Regions from separate parts of the Paenibacillus xylanexedens genome, predicted to be linked through region 1. Evidence: riboswitches for the same ligand, from Rfam matches in the RefSeq annotation. Region 1 holds a riboswitch; each other region holds the start of a gene.
The links. A riboswitch is a leader RNA that binds a small molecule or an ion and turns the genes downstream of it on or off. The one in region 1 is predicted to bind cyclic di-AMP.
Positions count from the first base shown of each region.

Region 2: linked by a shared signal. The riboswitch ahead of BS614_RS10950 (HAD family hydrolase) and the one ahead of BS614_RS21075 (3D domain-containing protein) in region 1 are both predicted to bind cyclic di-AMP.
Region 3: linked by a shared signal. The riboswitch ahead of BS614_RS03175 (resuscitation-promoting factor) and the one ahead of BS614_RS21075 (3D domain-containing protein) in region 1 are both predicted to bind cyclic di-AMP.

Region 1 covers NZ_CP018620.1:4,824,723-4,830,684, forward strand. The annotation lists gene BS614_RS21045 (DUF4247 domain-containing protein) at 1-549, opposite strand, end outside; gene BS614_RS21050 (DUF4178 domain-containing protein) at 561-1,067, opposite strand; gene BS614_RS21055 (DUF350 domain-containing protein) at 1,091-1,492, opposite strand; gene BS614_RS21060 (PspA/IM30 family protein) at 1,588-2,259, opposite strand; gene lpdD (prenylated flavin chaperone LpdD) at 2,372-2,713, opposite strand; gene BS614_RS21070 (polysaccharide deacetylase family protein) at 2,868-3,659, shown strand; gene BS614_RS21075 (3D domain-containing protein) at 3,767-4,441, opposite strand; cyclic di-AMP (ydaO/yuaA leader) riboswitch at 4,444-4,640, opposite strand; gene BS614_RS21080 (amino acid ABC transporter ATP-binding protein) at 4,859-5,581, opposite strand; gene BS614_RS21085 (ABC transporter substrate-binding protein/permease) at 5,568-5,962, opposite strand, start outside.
Region 2 covers NZ_CP018620.1:2,496,920-2,502,881, reverse strand. The annotation lists gene BS614_RS10960 (Nramp family divalent metal transporter) at 1-427, shown strand, start outside; gene BS614_RS10955 (HAD family hydrolase) at 533-1,216, opposite strand; gene BS614_RS10950 (HAD family hydrolase) at 1,344-1,742, opposite strand; cyclic di-AMP (ydaO/yuaA leader) riboswitch at 1,858-2,033, opposite strand; gene BS614_RS10945 (glutathione peroxidase) at 2,405-2,884, shown strand; tRNA gene BS614_RS10935 (tRNA-Leu) at 3,036-3,118, opposite strand; gene BS614_RS10930 (urease accessory protein UreF) at 3,563-4,264, shown strand; gene BS614_RS10925 (hypothetical protein) at 4,531-4,734, shown strand; gene BS614_RS10920 (nitrogen regulation protein NR(II)) at 4,762-5,397, shown strand; gene urtE (urea ABC transporter ATP-binding subunit UrtE) at 5,428-5,962, opposite strand, start outside.
Region 3 covers NZ_CP018620.1:752,814-758,775, forward strand. The annotation lists gene BS614_RS03165 (HD domain-containing protein) at 1-551, shown strand, start outside; gene BS614_RS03170 (TatD family hydrolase) at 885-1,655, shown strand; cyclic di-AMP (ydaO/yuaA leader) riboswitch at 1,897-2,150, shown strand; gene BS614_RS03175 (resuscitation-promoting factor) at 2,424-3,608, shown strand; gene rnmV (ribonuclease M5) at 3,764-4,309, shown strand; gene rsmA (16S rRNA (adenine(1518)-N(6)/adenine(1519)-N(6))-dimethyltransferase RsmA) at 4,314-5,216, shown strand; gene yabG (sporulation peptidase YabG) at 5,276-5,962, shown strand, end outside.

The DNA of each region.
Region 1 (5,962 bases):
CGTACCTTTCCGATCAACAGTAATAGGTGGAGCAAGCTTCTTGTCATTACTTGTTGGTGCACGATAAGATCCTGCACTCGGTTTATACGTATCTTTATTGGTATATCCTCGATAGTTGCCATAACCTCGCCCGCCAAAAGAATCGAACAGATTACCAATTAATGTAGCGGTGAGATAACCTTGTAAAAAAGATGAATCGTAGTTCTGCCGAACATATTCCTTGGAGTCCACCTCAACCAAGGTATCCTCCGGCTTGTTCGGGTCTTGTTGCAGGTGATAATACTCGTCCTGATACACGAGGAACATACGCTCAGTGTTCTCTGCCGATATCTGATCCGGTTGCCGCTGGTCAGACAATTCCTGAGCCACTTCCGGCACGGTACGGTCCGAAGCCCGGTACACATAGGACGTTGAGTTACCACTGCCGTTAACCGATTCAAGCGGATATGTGTCCTGAACAGAAGGTGCTGCTCCGCACGCGGACAACAGAGACATCACAAGGCTGAGGACCAGCATTAATTTTAATCCATGTGCCAAGCGTTTTTTCATTGGAACCTCTCCTAGCTCGAACGAATCACTTTGATATCCGCAGGAAGAATGGACTCACCCTCATACAGTGTAAATCTTCTGTCTTGCCACTCCACGCGAAGAAGCATATTATCATCCGACTGATACTGCCATACCAATTGTTCTCCAGCCTGACCATATGGAGTTCTACCTGCCGTTGATACCATGCCTCCATACTCTTCCTCCAGATGATATGCGCGACCATCCAGGTCCAGCAATGTAGGCACCTCATCAGGTGCATCAAGCCTGCCATCAATTGGTGTGTATAGGGCGTAACGTGTGAGTTCGCGTTCTTCGATATGCAAATATCGAAATGCGGTACCATCCTGCAGCGTGAGTACAACTGCATTTCGAGCACGATTTTGTACCCGACCAACAACTTCATAAGTGACCAGAGAAACCTCACAGATATCACCAGGTGAAAGCTGAAGCATCGTTTTCTCTGCCTGCGGTGGTTCAGCTTTCGTTAGTATTCCTTTAATTCGTTTCCATACACTCATGAGAATTACTCCTGTTCCTTATCTTATAAACAAGCTGCAATAATCAGTGCGCCCACGATATGTAAAGCGCCAGAGAACAACCCGTATCCTGTCTTCCCTTGCTGAATTCCCGTATCCAGATCCAGATTGGCCCATTTGCGAATCATAAAGTGTACAACACTCTCCAGAATCAACAAAATGATAAAGGATACAACGGAGACCAACAATGCTTCTCCAAGATGACCAGCCGTAGAAATGGACGTAGCGAGTACATACCCTTGTGCAAATAATTTCATCACCATACGTGTGGTTACTGCCATATTGCCAGCCTTAACTTCAGCAAAATCCTTATATTTCGTGAACAGTGAATCTACATACATCAAGACAAACAGCAAAACCGAACCAGAACCGGTCCAGACCAGCATCGCTAAAATATTCAAATCCATTTACACAGCCCCCACATATCAACATGAACCGCATTTAAAAGCGAAGGAGAAATACTCTTCTCCTCCGCTGGTTAACCCTGCTGACAACCAAGGTATTAGTTCTTATTATCGTACTGTTTCATCAATGCTGCGAGTTCGTCTTCAACAGCCTGATCTTTACCCAACTTCTCGAACTCTTCATCCAAAGACTTGCCTTTGGAAGACATTTCGTTGCTTGCTTCTGCCTGTGCTTCCATCTGCATCATTTTCTCTTCCATACGCTTCATACCAGCACTTGCAGTATCAGAGCCAAACCCATTCAACGCTTTGTTGATTTCCGTTTGGGCTTTTGCTGCATTGTAGCGGGCTACCAGTGTTTCGCGTTTGTTCTTCATTTGAGTCAGTTGCTTACGCATCTCGTCGAGCTTGCCACGCAGGTTATCTGCAGAAGCCTTGTTTTGGTCATAGCTGGTTTTGTACTCAGCCATCTTCTCTTCAGCAGCCTTTTTCTCTTCCAGAGCACGTCGAGCCAAATCCAGATTCTGAGCACGTGCCGCCGTATGCGCCTGCTCTTCACGTTTCTTTACAAGTGCTTCCTGCTCTTCGAATAACTGCTTGAACTTCTTCTCAATGGCGATCTGTTGAGCTACTGCTTTCTCCGCATCTTCCAGATCCTCTTGCATGTCACGGATATATTGGTCCGTCATCTTGATTGGATCTTCCGCCTTGTCAATAATGGCGTTAACGTTAGACATTGTTAAATCACGCAATCGTTTGAAAATGGACATTATGTTATTCCTCCTAGTCGATATTACATCGTATATAAACATACATACGTAACAATCTACAACTCGTTTCAATTTTAGCAAATAAAATCAAAACAAGCGATTGCTCTTTATGTTAGGAAGATCGTTTATCGTTGTTCAGATGATCCTCCATCAGCCTCTCTGCAGTCTGCACGATTTCGTCGATCTGCATCCGCGTGATGGAATCAAAATGGATACCCATGATCACCGTAACGGTTACTTTCAGCTGCAGGGCAGCCTTTCGGGCAAGTCGCTCACACAGCTCTTGTTCCTTATGCCCAGGAATATGTACCGTCGTCCCGCTTACGCGCTCATGATCCACGTAGAACGTGGCTACGGCGCCAGTATGCGCCTTTCCTCCGGTAACGAGAAAAACCTTATCCTCTCCTGCTTCAATCACCTGTAAACGTATGGATTTCAAATCATATGTACTCATATCCTATCCACCTATCCTTTTCTATATGTTATATATGGAGGAATTATGGCTGTCATAAGCTAAATCCGCAATGAAACTTCTCACACTACGCATATTTTATGGAACCCCCGGGCATACCAAGGAGAACGTCATTTTGGAAAAGGAGGCCGTTATTATGCGCGTACGCCTCATTATGCTGATGGTTATCGTTATTTTTCTCGGGGGATATCATGCTCCAGTTTCATCGCGGGATGTTTCAAACCCGTCAATTGAATCAGTATCAGGTTCGGATTCTGCTGAAGAAGAACAACTGACATTGGGACAGTTACGTCAAAAATATGCCGATACGTTCAAAACCAATGGTCCTTCAACAAAGAAGGTTGCACTGACTTTTGATGATGTACCTGATCCACGGTTTACTCCACAAGTGCTGGATGTATTGAAGAAATACAATGTCAGAGCTACATTCTTCATCGTGGGTAGTCGTGCTGAGAAACATCCGGATCTGGTGAAACGCATCGTTAAGGAAGGGCATATGGTTGGTAATCACAGCTACAATCATCCTGAATTCAGTAAGCTGTCGATGAATGCCTTTCGCAAACAAATTTTACATACCGGGGATATTATTCGACGTTTGGCGGGATATACGCCCAAGATGATTCGGCCGCCTTATGGAGACATTAATGAAGAACAGCTGCGATGGGCTGCCAGACAACACTATAGCATTGTGAACTGGAACGTAGACTCCCTGGACTGGAAAGGCCTTTCAAAGGAACAGGTGAAAGATAACATCCTGTCTGCCGTGAAACCTGGCTCCATCGTTCTGCAACATGCTGGAGGCGGTGTAGGATCAAATCTGAACGGTACGATTGAGGCTTTGCCTGAAGTCATTGAGGAACTACGTAATCGGGGATATGAACTGGTCACCTTGGACGAAATGCTGGGATTGCCAAAGGCCAAAGATTAGGATGACCGTGATAACAAATAATGAGAATATTAAAAGGGTGCTGTTCAATCGCGAATTAGCGACTGGCAGACACCCTGTTTGAATTCATTTTAAATGTTATTTTCTCTCTACTTCAGAATATACAGTTCGATATCCTGAAATCCAAATGAGCTTACGGACTGTTTGCTACCCGGGATAAAGATATCAATCCGGTGACCTTTGATTGCACCGCCCACATCACGTGCTGTGGCTACAAAAGCTTGTTTTGGCAATCCTGGATGGCTATGACCAGTTACCAGTACTTTGGTTCCAAGTGGAATTACACTTGGATCAACTGCAATTGTGCCCAGTTCAAGGTCATTTCCGAAATAATCGACTGCACCCCATCCTCCATTTTCAGACGGATCTGCAGAGTATGCCGTTGCTTTTACGTTCACAGCTTTGCTGTAATCGAATGTCTTACCCCAGGCTTGAACCACTTTGTTATCTGCGTTAACGTCCAAGCTCGCTGTAGTAACAGTCTTCGCTTGGGTCTTGCTCTCCGTTGCCGCAGCGGCTGCTACATTGTTTGCCTTACCGGGAATCGTAATTTTCAAACCACCATAAATGTTGTAAGCCGAAATGTCGTTGTTTGCTTTAACCAACGTGTTGAGTGCTACTCCATAATGTTTTGATAAGGTGTAGAAGGTATCCCCTTCTTTGGCCACATGAACTGAATCGGCGTGAGCCGGAACGGCTTGAATGAGCATTGCTGTTGTCAATAATGCTACTGCTGTTTTGGCTATACGTTTCTTGTTAATCATGGTCTTCCTCCCTCATTGTGCCTGCGAAGTTAGTTGTCGGATTCGGATGAGGAGCCCACCCTATAGGTTCTTCATTACATTTAAAACGTTATGTACCCCTAATTCACCCCAAGCAGTGTGCTGTAGATCTTCCCCCTGCACAATCTGCATCGTTACATCCCCCGCACTCCCTGTCCGGAAGTTTCGGCAGAGTTCAATATATCACAATATTGTAACCTGAACTTGTAGTAATTCTTACCAAATGGTTTTCAACGTGTCATTATATGTAAGAATACTGCATACTTTAGAATTGTTGGACGACCCGATTCCTTTACATCTGGTAACAGAATAGTTACTTTTCAAATCTATAAGTGATTAATGCGTGCAAAAAAATAGCGTTACCGACTCGAAGTCAGTAACGCTATTTGATCACTTCGTTTAGAGTACTTTCGCAAGAAAATCACGTGTACGTGAATTTTTTGGAGCTCCAAACACCTCATCAGGTGTTCCCTCTTCCACAATAACCCCGCCATCCATGAACAGGATCCGGTCTCCCACTTCACGTGCAAAACCCATCTCATGTGTTACGATGACCATCGTCATCCCGCCTTCTGCAAGACGTTTCATGACATCCAGCACTTCGCCAACCATCTCGGGGTCCAGTGCCGAAGTAGGCTCGTCAAACAGCATCACATGCGGCTGCATGGCCAATGCTCTAGCAATGGCGATCCGCTGCTTCTGTCCACCGGACAGCTGATTCGGGAATGTATCTTTTTTATCGTACAAGCCTACGGTGTTAAGCAGATCAGCGGCAATTTTCTCCGCTTCCTGAGTGGATAGTTTCTTTACTTTAATCGGAGCAATCGTAATGTTTTGCTCTACAGTTTTGTGTGGGAACAGGTTGAAGTGCTGGAACACCATGCCCATTTTCTCACGAGTTGCGTTAATGTTATGCTTGGGGTCCGTGATTGACACGCCTTCAAAATCAATCTCTCCTGAGGTAGGCTGTTCCAGCAGATTCAGACAACGCAAGAAAGTACTTTTACCTGAACCGGAAGGACCGATGACCACGACAACCTCACCTTTGCCAATCGTCACGTTAATGCCCTTAAGCACATCGTTATTTCCATAAGATTTGTGTAATTGTCTAACGTCTATCACTTGCACTCAACTTCCTTTCCAGTCGTCCCAGCAGCTTGGACAAAATGAACGTCATTACAAAGTAGATGGCTGCTGCAATCAAAAATGGACTCAAGCCTTGGTACGTAATGTTTTTGACTACACTTGCCTGATACATAATATCCACCATACCGATAACGGAAATAATGGAGGATTCTTTGATGATAGTTATGAATTCATTACCGATCGCTGGTAATACAGCTTTGAAGGCTTGTGGCAATATAATGTAACGCATTGCTGCACCTCTTCCCATTCCGAGGGAACGCGCTGCCTCCAACTGACCACGATCCACACCTTGGATACCTGCACGGAAAATCTCCGCCAGATACGCACCACTATTGATTGAAAGTGTAATGATACCTG
Region 2 (5,962 bases), 2.3 Mb from region 1:
GCTGACACCTCTATTGGGTACTACGGTTGCAAGTATTCTGTTCGGTGTGGCGCTGTTAGCATCAGGTCAGAACTCTACCCTTACAGGTACACTCGCTGGGCAGATCGTTATGGAAGGTTTCCTGAACATTCGAATTCCGGCTTGGCTGCGCAGACTGGTCACACGTCTGATCGCCATCATCCCGGCGGTAATTGTTACAGCGATTGCAGGAGAACACGGCACAGAAGAACTGCTCATTTTGAGCCAGGTCGTGCTGTCGCTTCAATTGCCCTTTGCTGTAATTCCCCTGGTGATGTTCACGAGTGATAAAAAAAGCATGGGTGCATTCGCCAACAAATTGTGGCTCAAAATCATCTCATGGGTCATTGCCGCGATTATCGTTGTGCTGAATGTATATCTGATCATTCAGACGATCCGCTTGTTCTAATCTCGTTCTTATCGACAAAATACTAAAAAGGCTGATCAACTCCGGTATTCTATACCCAAGTTGATCAGCCTTTATTGTTGCAATCCAATAAACAACCATCTGCATCTAATCCTGATTTGGCATCAGTAACGGCAGAAGTTGATCCAATGAATCAACAGTCCAATCCGCACGTTGGTCATCCGATAGTTCTGGCTGGAATCTTCCGTAACCCTGCATAATTCGAATCGTACGCATGCCCAGCTTCCGAGCAGGAATAATGTCATTATCGATCCGATCCCCGACCATGACGGCTTCCTCTGGCGCGCAGCCTGCCTGTTTCAGGGCCACAGCGTATAACTCGGGATCTGGCTTGGACACCCCTTCTTCAGCCGAGCAGGCCAGAACATCAACATACTTCCGCAGTCCGTAGCTTTCCAGTCTCTCTTCCGTTCCAGGACTCTGATTGGCAATAATGCCAATGTGATAATGCCGTGACAACTGCTGAAGAACAGAATCCGCTGAAGGAAAAGGACGTTCAAGATCTTTTTGAAACTTCAGCTTGTCCTGAATCTGTTTCTGATGCCCCTCGTCTTCAACAAATGTGCGAATCGCCACTCTCATAGGCCATTGCTCATATTTTCGGTAACAGTTCGCGAACAGTTCGCGTACCGCCTCAATTGTCACCGGATACCCCAAAGCACAAGCTTCACGGACGAACTGTCCGATAATATCATCAACCGGCTCCCATTCATCCACCAGTGTATCTCCAACATCAAAAAACAACCACTTTAATCCACCCACATCCGGCACGCCAATTCCTCCTTGTAAGCATAAAAAAGAAGACTCACCATCTTGCATGAGTCTCCTCAAACTTCCGTTTATCGATACATTCAATTATAACAGGCACCTCACACCTGAGCAATCACAAGCTATGGCATTAACCATTGAGGAGAAAGCCAACTTCCCCATTGAGCGAATATACAATCCGGTCTGCGCCCATGCCCCGATAGATGCCCTTAGGATGACTCTGCTCCGTAATGACGCACAGGGATTTCGATGTCCATGAACGGCAGATCTGTAAATAACGACAGGTCAGATTCAGGCTGTTCTCGAAAATAAACACGTTGCCTACGCTGCCCTGCGGCAAAAACCATTTTTGAGCTGCAGCCGTATTCATGCGAATGACATGTTCTACTCCGATTCTACGGAGTCGGCGCTCTTCCCCTGCACTGTTGGTTAGAACGGCAAACGGCATTTTTTTGTACATCAGCAATTTGATAAATTTGCGTCCTGCTTCATTTGGAGCAGTCACTAAGATCATCTCAGTATCCATCATTCGTTCCTCCCTTGGCGTGAAAAGACAACAAAAAAGAAGCGTGGGGGACCAAGGCCTCCCGAACGCTTCTTAAAGAATCCATGGCGAAAACGCCATGAACCAGCGTACGGCTTGTTGCCTCTCCCTTTAACGCTTACGAGGTTAGCTGACGGATTCGGGCGCGAGAGTCGCCCTATTTCCGGCTGTCACCGGAAAATTCACCCCATGAATGCCTACTGTCCTGGACAGCGCATTCCGTTGGTTCCCCCGTTTTCCACTCATGAATGAATGGAAACTCAGCGATTAAAACATCGTTCGTATATCTTAAGATAAGATCGAGCGATATTATCGTTTGTTTCGTTTTTCATATACAATTTAGTTTAAATTGAAATTACGTTATGAATCATACACCCGTGCCATGACGGTGTAAAGTCCTCACAGATCACCGAATCGGCAGATTTTTGCCAATACTCATCCATAATAACGCTTACAATAAGGTTATACTCTATCCATCTCTTCAAGGCTATCTAATTCTCACTCTGACGAAAATCACTTCGCAATTCATTCACGTATTCTGCACAACTTGCCTGTTTTGATTCTTTTAACACCATATAAGTTTTGCATTATTTAATTGTAACCAATATAATAGAAGATATAAGAGTAAATAAATGGAGGCGATTTAGATGACAGTCTACGATTACAAAGTGAATACCCTTCGCGGTCAAGAAGTTGAAATGTCCGACTACCGTGACAAAGTGCTCCTGATTGTGAATACGGCAAGCTCATGCGGACTTACCCCTCAATTCAAAGGTCTGCAAGAATTGCAAGACAAGTTCCAGGATGCGCCATTTGAAGTCCTTGGTTTCCCAAGCAACCAGTTTGCACAGGAAAAAGGATCTTCCGACGATATTGCCGAGTTCTGTCAGATGAATTATGGCGTGAGCTTCCCCATGTTTGAGAAAATTGATGTGAACGGCTCAAGCGCTCACCCTCTTTTCCAACACCTTAGCACAGAAGCTCCTGGCCTGCTCGGCTCCAAAGCAATCAAATGGAATTTCACCAAATTCCTCGTGGATCAGAACGGACAGGTCATTAAACGTTATGCTCCCAAAACAACACCGGACAAGATTGAAGAAGATATCAAGAATTTGCTGCAAAAATAATACATTGGCCACCCGTAGCCGGAAGGTAGAGCACCATTGCCCCGGTAATGGATGGCCTTTTTTTCTCAACTTTGATGTCATACTGTTCGCAAAAGACAAAAAAAAAGAAGCTTTCCATTAACGGAAAGCTTCTTTTTAATCGTTCATATGATGCGGTCGAGAGGACTCGAACCTCCACGGGCATACGCCCACTACCCCCTCAAGATAGCGTGTCTGCCATTCCACCACGACCGCATGTCGTAAATAATCGGCAACAGAGTTGATTATACCGGGTTCTGAACTAAAAGTAAAGTATTTTTTAATACTTCTTTTTCAGCTAGGCATTTTCATCAAAAATCGCATAATCTCGTCATCTTTACCCATGAACTGCATATTATTAGATTTGATCCCCTCTTTTTCGGTAAGAGCCGATCTTGTTGATTCATTTATATATAGTCCTTCCTTATATGTAGTCCTCCCTGCACTTCACCACATAAATAACACAATAAGTTATATAAAATAACACAAATATTAAATCCCAGATTTGATCCATTAAATTTCACTGATGCTATTGACAAAAAGCGGACATTTATGGGATGATAACTATCATATAATTCGGATTTTTAAACATAAAGCAAACAAAAAGGAATATAAATGTCACTTTAAGTAACATTTAACGAACACAGGAGGCGAATGATTGTGAACCGTGGGAATAAGCTGCTCGATTATGTCAAACTGCTTGATTCCTCTATTCAGGTTGGAGGGTTCACCCATTCCTTCGGCATGGATATCCATATCAGGGAGGGTACCATTCGTAATGCTGAAGATCTCGAATCATTCATGCGTTGTCAGTTGCATCCCAGCATCGTTCGTCTTGAAGGTATGGCCATCAAAGGCATCTATACCGCAGCAGATCACAAGGATACATGGCGGATAGCTCTGATCGACAAGCTCGTCCATGTTCAGCGAACCCCTGGAGATCTCAGAGAACAAGCTGCCGCCATGGGTAAACGATTGATCAGACTCGCACGCGCTCTGCACCCCTGGATTGAATTCAGCCAGCTCGAACAGATTTTTGCCAAATACGATTCGGTTGGCTGCCTCTCCACTGTTCATGCCTGGATTAACCACCACCTCGACATCCCGGTCGAAGAGGCGGTCCTTGGTTACCTGCATTCAGCCATGAATGCCTGCATAACCGAAGCCTCCAAAGTCATTCCCCTGAACAACGATACAACCAAGGATCTGATGGTCCGCCTGGCCACAGATCTGGAGAATGAATGGAAGACCGTCAGCGCCTCGGCTGCGGATGGACTGGCACAGCCAACCTCGATGTCCATGAAATCATTTTTCCCCAGTTTCCATATGCTTGGAGCTGGACTTCATGCCTACAGGGCCTAATCCTCTTCCTCCTCATACCTGCTCCCCTTCATTCAAACAAACTAAAAAACACGCGGCAACCTCCTTGCCGACGTGTTTTTTGTCATTTTATTTGTTTTATTTACGTATTTACGCCATTTATCATCACAAAATACACTTTTTTCCGTCTTTTTTAATTGTTAGATGACGAATTTACGTATATAATGAAACATACAGCTCGCATTTCTATATATTCTACATGAAGAAAGGGCGGCTGAATACTACATTCTAATCAGGGGTGAACCCTTTTGAACAAGAAAAAACCAGTTACTCCGTTCGGATGGGCCATCAAACGACGGCTAACCGAACTTCAAGTGGACCAGAAGACCTTTTGTGAACAGCATGGCATCCCACCCTATCGTTTATCCAATCTTATTCACGGCACACGCAAAGCAACCCGATTCAGGCACCTGGTCGCTGATATTTTGGATATTCCAGATGAACTGAGATAAGATTTCTGCCAAAGGAGGGTCCTATCCATGAGACATGTTACATCCGATCTGGAGAGGCTGTCGTTCCAGTCCATACGTCACCAGCTCATCATCGTTGATCACAATTGGATTATCCAAAGTTGTAACCGTGCCTGGCAACAGGGACTCGGTCAATGCTCACCAAACCCGGATATACACAGTAGTCATAGACATTACCTGCACCTGACGGAAGCCTGGGCAAAACGAGGCAAGAACGCAAACATGGCACTTGTCGCACAGAATTTGAAAGAACGCGGAATACCCTTTAATCGAAATCATACATATGACATCTGCGTGTATACTGTATACAACGAAAAGAGGTGGTTTCGTGTAGAACTCACCCCTCTATCTTATGCAAATTCAATTCTGGATACCGATCTCGCTTTGATTTCACACATGGATATTACCGAACAGAGAAAGACAGAACACCAATTGAAGAAGGCATTGTCTGAAGTGCGCACATTGCGCGGACTGCTGCCTATTTGCGCCGTCTGCAAACAAATCAAGGACGAAGAGGAACACTGGAACTCCGTTGAGAGTTATCTGGAGAAGCATACCCACGCCGAATTCACCCATGACATCTGTCCGGAATGCATCCGGCGGTTATATCCGAAATACTCGAATATCCTGGACAAGCGTTCCTGAAACCTTTCTCCTCTCGCCGACTAACTATAACTATACGGAGAGATGATGTTCAAACTGCGACATATCCAGTTCTTGCGGTGTCCCATGCAGGGTTATGGTCCCTTTGTCCATGATATAGATGTAGTCTGCGGCACTTCGTACAAAATCGATACTCTGCTCTACCAGCAGAACCGAGAGGTTCCCCTTTGCCTTGAGCTGCAAAATAACCTGCCGAATGTCCTCCACGATAGAAGGCTGGATGCCTTCTGTCGGCTCATCAAGGAGCAACAACCCCGGACGCGAAGCCAGTGCCCGGGCGAATGCCAACTGTTGTTGCTGTCCACCACTCAGATCCCCGCCCTGCCGTCCATACATCGTCGCAAGCACTGGAAACATCGCCAGTACATCCTCCGGGAACGTTTTTACTCCCGGCGCACTTGTCTCCAGACCGAGCAACAAATTTTCTTTCACCGTAAGCTGCGGGAAAATCTCCCGCCCCTGCGGTACATAACCGATCCCTGCCCTTGCCCGCTTGGCTGTGTCCAAGGTGGATAACTCCTGGTTTTGCCACCGAATACTGCCCTTA
Region 3 (5,962 bases), 3.0 Mb from region 1:
TGCGGCAAATATTCAAGCGAGCGAAAACACTCCTACAACATGGTTTTCAATTCCGCTTCATGATTGATCCACTCCCTCAATTATTTGAAGGAGAATTATCCGTGGATGAATATTTGCAGTTGGATGAAGCATTAATTCAGACGGCATTTACGCAGTGGCGCAAGGAGGACGATACTGTTCTGAGTGAGTTATGCGAACGTTTTATGGATCGCAAGTTATATAAGTATGTAGAGCTTGAACAGGTCGACTTGACAATGATGGAAGAGATTCGGGAAGCTTTTGTACAGGCTGGCCTCGATCCCGAATATGATCTTGAAATTGATTTTCCTTCGGATAATCCGTATGATGTGTTTCGTCCGGATGAATCCACAGATAAGCAGATTCTTCTTCTGGATCGACAGGACAATTTACGTGAGTTGTCAGAAGTATCTGACATTGTCCGTTCCATCAGTGGGCTTCACCGAGGGAAACATCATTTGTATTACCCGCAAAACAAGGTGGATGCGATTATTCACGAATTACCGTCACATATACGCCCCTATTTCTTGTAATCGTGTGGGTATAATCCGATGAAGAATTTCGATATCAAAACACTTTCTAAAAGAGCTATTTTCCATGATACAGTAATCTGCTTTAATGGGGAGTATATGTAGATCGACATAATTTTGTAAATGCAAGCAGGCAGAATGAGCACAATTAGCAATATATAGATCAGAATATCCGTATATCTTCTATATATTGTAGTTGTGAAGAAACAAACGTAATGATGTAATACACAGATTACCCAAAATGTTTTATGTATGAGTCATTGAATTATTGAATTTTACAAATTGGATTTTGAAAAAGAAGATAGTCGTTATTTCGACATGAAGGGAGATACAGACATGATGCTGTTCGACACACATACACATCTGGATGCACCACAATTCGACGAGGACCGCGAGGACATGATTCAGCGTGCTGTGGATGCAGGAGTTGGTCGCATGATCAACATTGGCTTTAACCGGGAGACAATTCCAACCACAATGAAACTCGCCGAAACATATGACTTTATATATGCAGCTGTAGGGTGGCATCCTGTAGATGCGATCACAATGCAGGAGGGCGATTTGGATTGGATTGCATCTTTATGCAAGCATGAAAAAGTGGTTGCGATCGGTGAGATTGGATTGGATTATCACTGGGATACTTCACCAAAAGAAATACAGCATCGCGTATTACGACAACAAATTGCTTTGGCGCGTGAAGTGAACATGCCAATTGTCATCCATAATCGGGATGCGCATGAGGATATCATAAGAATTTTGCGTGAAGAGAAGGCGGGTGAAGTTGGTGGTGTGATGCACTCGTTCTCGGGCAGCTGGGAAACAGCAAAAAGTTGCCTCGATATGGGCTTCCATCTCTCCTTCGGAGGACCGATCACATTCAAAAATGCAAAGCAGCCTAAAGAGGTGCTGGAGAAGGTTCCTATGGACCGGTTTTTCATTGAAACAGATGCTCCATATTTGACACCTCACCCTTATCGTGGGAAGCGAAATGAGACAGCGCATGTACGTCTGGTTGCAGAGGCAGCTGCGGAAATTAAAGGCATTTCGGTGGAGGAAATTGCTGCAATAACAACCAAAAATGCCATGGAACGATTTGGGATTCGTTAAAAAAACGAGCAAATGAGGTGAAAAAGGCAGGTAAGCGGAGGTAATTTGCCCTTTGATCCAAATAAATCAAGAATATTACAATATTTTAACCAAATATTCAGAAAAACGTACTTGATCAACGCTTTACAACATGCATCAAAACAGGATATCATCTTTTCAGTGAATTGTTGTGCGGAAAATTGGACAGATGTTCGGGGGATGAACAAAGGGACACTTTCCGATGAAACAACATTACTTTCATGAATCAGTCTCGCTGAGTCTCCGTTAACGGAGAGCGGGGGAACCAATAGGGCTTAAACATCGGTGTATTTAGCCGATGCGCAACGTTCGCTGACCCAAAAGCAGCGAAGGGAACTGCGAAGCCGTATTTGATTTCTTCTTTGGGTCTCGGGGTGAATTCAAGGGCGTCCGCCATGAGCGGGTGACCCAAGATAGGGCGGCTCTCTTTCGCCCGAACCCGACAGCTAACCTCGCAAGCGGAAAAAGAGAGGCAACCTCGTGCATGAATTTCCGATATTCAAAATCATTCGGAAGCCACGAAAGAGTTCCTCTTACACTCTTTCTTTGGCTTTTTTGTTTTTGAATAAAAGAAATATTGTCATCATACGGTAGGTATTCAGGAGGATGACATCATGTTGCGAAGATTGATTCATGGTGCAGAACCGGATTATGTTGGTCCAATCTGTGTTCTGTAGAAAATTTGGTATAGTCACGTCAAAGACATCATGCATTACTTTAGACGGCGAGGCTATGAAGGAGGACGGAGAAGTGGGCACATTCCAACCAGAAGAGACCCATGAGTCACGATCATCCAGTAAGTCTTTCGCGTTGCGGTGGAAGCATGAGAACATGCGTCAAATGGCATTGATCGCGATTTTCTCAATTGCGCTTACAATCATGATCTTGTTAGTCGTTTACGGTCAGGCCGGGAAACAAATTTCACTGGTTATTGATGGCAAAGCTCAGGTGGTAGAGACTCGTACAGGAATGCTTCAGGAAATGCTGGAGGAGCAGTCGATCACAGTCAGCCCTCACGATAAGGTATCCATGTCCATGAATGGGGCGTTAACAGATGGAGACCGAATCGTTATTGAGCGGGCCGTTCCAGTTAACATTACGGCAGACGGAGACACCAAGACTCTCTATACAACCGATTCATCGGTAGAAGATGCAATTCAAAAATCAGGTATTCAAGTTGAAAGTAATGATAAAGTGTATCCGGCGCTTGGAACTGCGATCAAAGCGGAGATGAAGATCCGTGTAGTGCGCGTAACAAAGCGTACAGTGGATGTAGAGCAACCGATCGCTTACAAAGTCATTAAAACGGCTGACCCTAGCTTGTACAAAGGGGATAACCGTGTCGTTGTGAACGGCAAAGAAGGCACAATTGTGCAGCATATCGAAAAGGTATTTCAGGATGGAGAATTGGTCTCCAAAAAAATGGTCGGCAAATCTGTCGCGAATAATCGTGTAGATAAAGTGATCGCTGTCGGCACCAAAGCAAAACCGGTCGTGAAAGAACCTGAGATTCAGACCGTATCGGCTCAAACGTCAACAACCAAAAAGGCTACAACAACGAACTCGAAGAAAACATCTGCCTCGGGCAGCAAAGTGATTACCGTATCCGGGACTTCTTTTAAATACTCCAAAGTACTTAAAAATGTATCCATGACTGCCTACTCTTCCGAAGAGCCTGGCATTGGAACTAAAACAGCTTCCGGTACTCGTGTAACGGAAGGACGCACCATTGCGGTTGATCCCAAAGTCATTCCAATTGGCTGGTGGGTATATATCGAAGGTCTGGGATTCCGTCGTGCGGAAGATACAGGCGGTGCCATTAAAGGCAACAAAATTGATGTGTATTATGACAGTGTGAAGCATGCCCTGAATTTTGGACGTAAGAAAGGCAAGACGGTCTACGTGATCGGTCCGGTGAAGCCGGAAGCGAACTAAAATCGTTTTACTTTGAAATGGGAATGCTATAAAATAGTTGCATGAATGATTCATGCGGAATATGCGGCGGAGGAGTCTGAATTCAGTCTCCCCCGCCGTTTGGCAGAGAAGAGGATATTCCTCTTCTCTTTGCGTTAGAAAGGAAGAAATGGAACATGATAAAAGAAGTCATTGTGGTGGAAGGCCGTGACGATACGGTGGCTATCCGTCGGGCCGTGGAAGCCGATACCATAGAAACAGGTGGATCAGCCATCAACCAACGCATTCTGAAGCGGATTGCGCTTGCTCAGGAGAGACGGGGAGTCATTGTACTGACAGATCCGGATCATGCTGGCGAACGCATTCGTAAAATTATTGCGAACAAGGTGCCAGGCTGCAAACATGCCTTCATTCCGGAAGCCGATGCAACGCGCAAAGGGGACATTGGGGTGGAGAATGCCTCACCAGAGGCGATCCGTCATGCGTTGGCACGCGTACATACTTCATACGAAGGTGCTCCGAGCCTGATCGATTGGGAGGACCTGATCGCGGCAGGACTTATTGTGCATCCGCAGGCTGCTGCACGTCGCATGGAGATGGGTAATCTGCTGGGCATCGGTTATTGTAACGGTAAGCAGTTCCACAAACGTCTCAGTGTATTTCAGATTACACGGGAAGAGTTCTCTACAGCATTAGCGCAAATTGAACGTGAAGGATTGTGAGCATATGAAGAACATGGAAGAAACGATTGAAATTGCAACGCCCAAGCGTACGAAAGAGATTATTCAAAGACACGGATTCTCATTTAAGAAAAGTCTGGGTCAGAACTTTCTGATCGATCAAAATATACTGAACAAAATTGTTAATGCAGCCGATTTGGACGAGTCCAAGGGTGCGTTAGAGATCGGGCCGGGTATTGGAGCCCTTACGGAGCGACTGGCTCGGGTAGCCGGTCCTGTCACAGCCGTAGAGATTGATCAGCGCTTGATCCCAATCCTGGGAGAAGTGATGCAGCCTTATTCGAATGTACGTGTTCATCATGGGGATGTGCTGAAGCTTGATCTGGCTGAGTTGTTTAATACGGATTTTGCATCCGTGGACAAAGTCAGTGTCGTGGCTAACCTGCCTTATTATGTAACGACTCCAATCATGATGAAACTGCTGGAAGAGAAGCTGCCGGTAGACAGCATTGTTGTCATGATTCAAAAAGAAGTGGCTGAACGCATGGCTGCTGCACCAGGATCAAAAGACTACGGCAGTCTGAGCATCGCAGTTCAGTACTACAGTATGCCGGAACTTGTGTGTATTGTGCCTCCTACGGTCTTCATTCCGCAACCTAATGTGGAATCAGCTGTCATTAAGCTGAAAGTGCGTGAGCAGCCACCAGTGGAGATTCCGGATGAAACACACTACTTCGAAGTGGTACAGGCTTCTTTTGCCCAGCGGAGAAAAACAATCTCAAACAATTTGAAGGCACGTTTCTTCACAAAGGAGAACCGGGAACAGGCAGACATTCTGCTGGAGCAGGCAGGTATTCAACCGTCCCGACGTGGAGAGACGTTGAGTCTGCAAGAGTATGCCACACTCAGCACCGTAATGTGGGAAGCTGGGGTACGTGCAGCGCTGTAAAATTTGAATGAACCAAACCGGGTCTCTGCCCATACGATGGGGTAGAGGTGATTACGTTGATGAATATCGGAGACTTGGTCGTTCGGAAGTCATACGGCGGCGATGTGACTTTTCGGGTGGAAGGCCTCCAGTTGGATGCTGCGGTCATTAAAGGGACTGAGTTCCGGCTGATTGCCGATTCCCCGGTGGACGATTTGATACAGGTTCCCTACGAACCACAAAGCGCCAAGACCAGACAGGCGCATATTAAAGCACATCAGACCCTGTCCCGTCTGCAGCAGAATCGTATGGAACAGGCTGAGCGGAATCGTGAAGGTCTGGTACAGGATTGGTCTGCCCAGCAGGAACCGGCTTATTTTGAAATGCCTGGAAAGGTGCTTCATCTGGATGGAGATCCGAACTATTTGAAAAAAAGTATGGATCTCTATGAGCAACTTCGTGTGCCCGCAGAGGGACAGTATGTCCATGAATCGGCAATGGCAGATACCTTATACCGCTTATTACCCAAAGTACGTCCGGATATCGTAGTTATTACGGGTCATGATGGGGTGTTAAAGACACGTCAGCCCTATGACTTATATAGTCTCGGTAGCTACAAGAACTCGCAAAATTTTGTGTCGGCCATTCAGGTGGCCAGACAATATGAACGCCATCTGGACGCACTCACTATTGTGGCAGGGGCCTGTCAGTCCCATTTTGAGGCACTGCTGCGCGCTGGAGCGAACTTTGCCAGTTCTCCAGGCAGA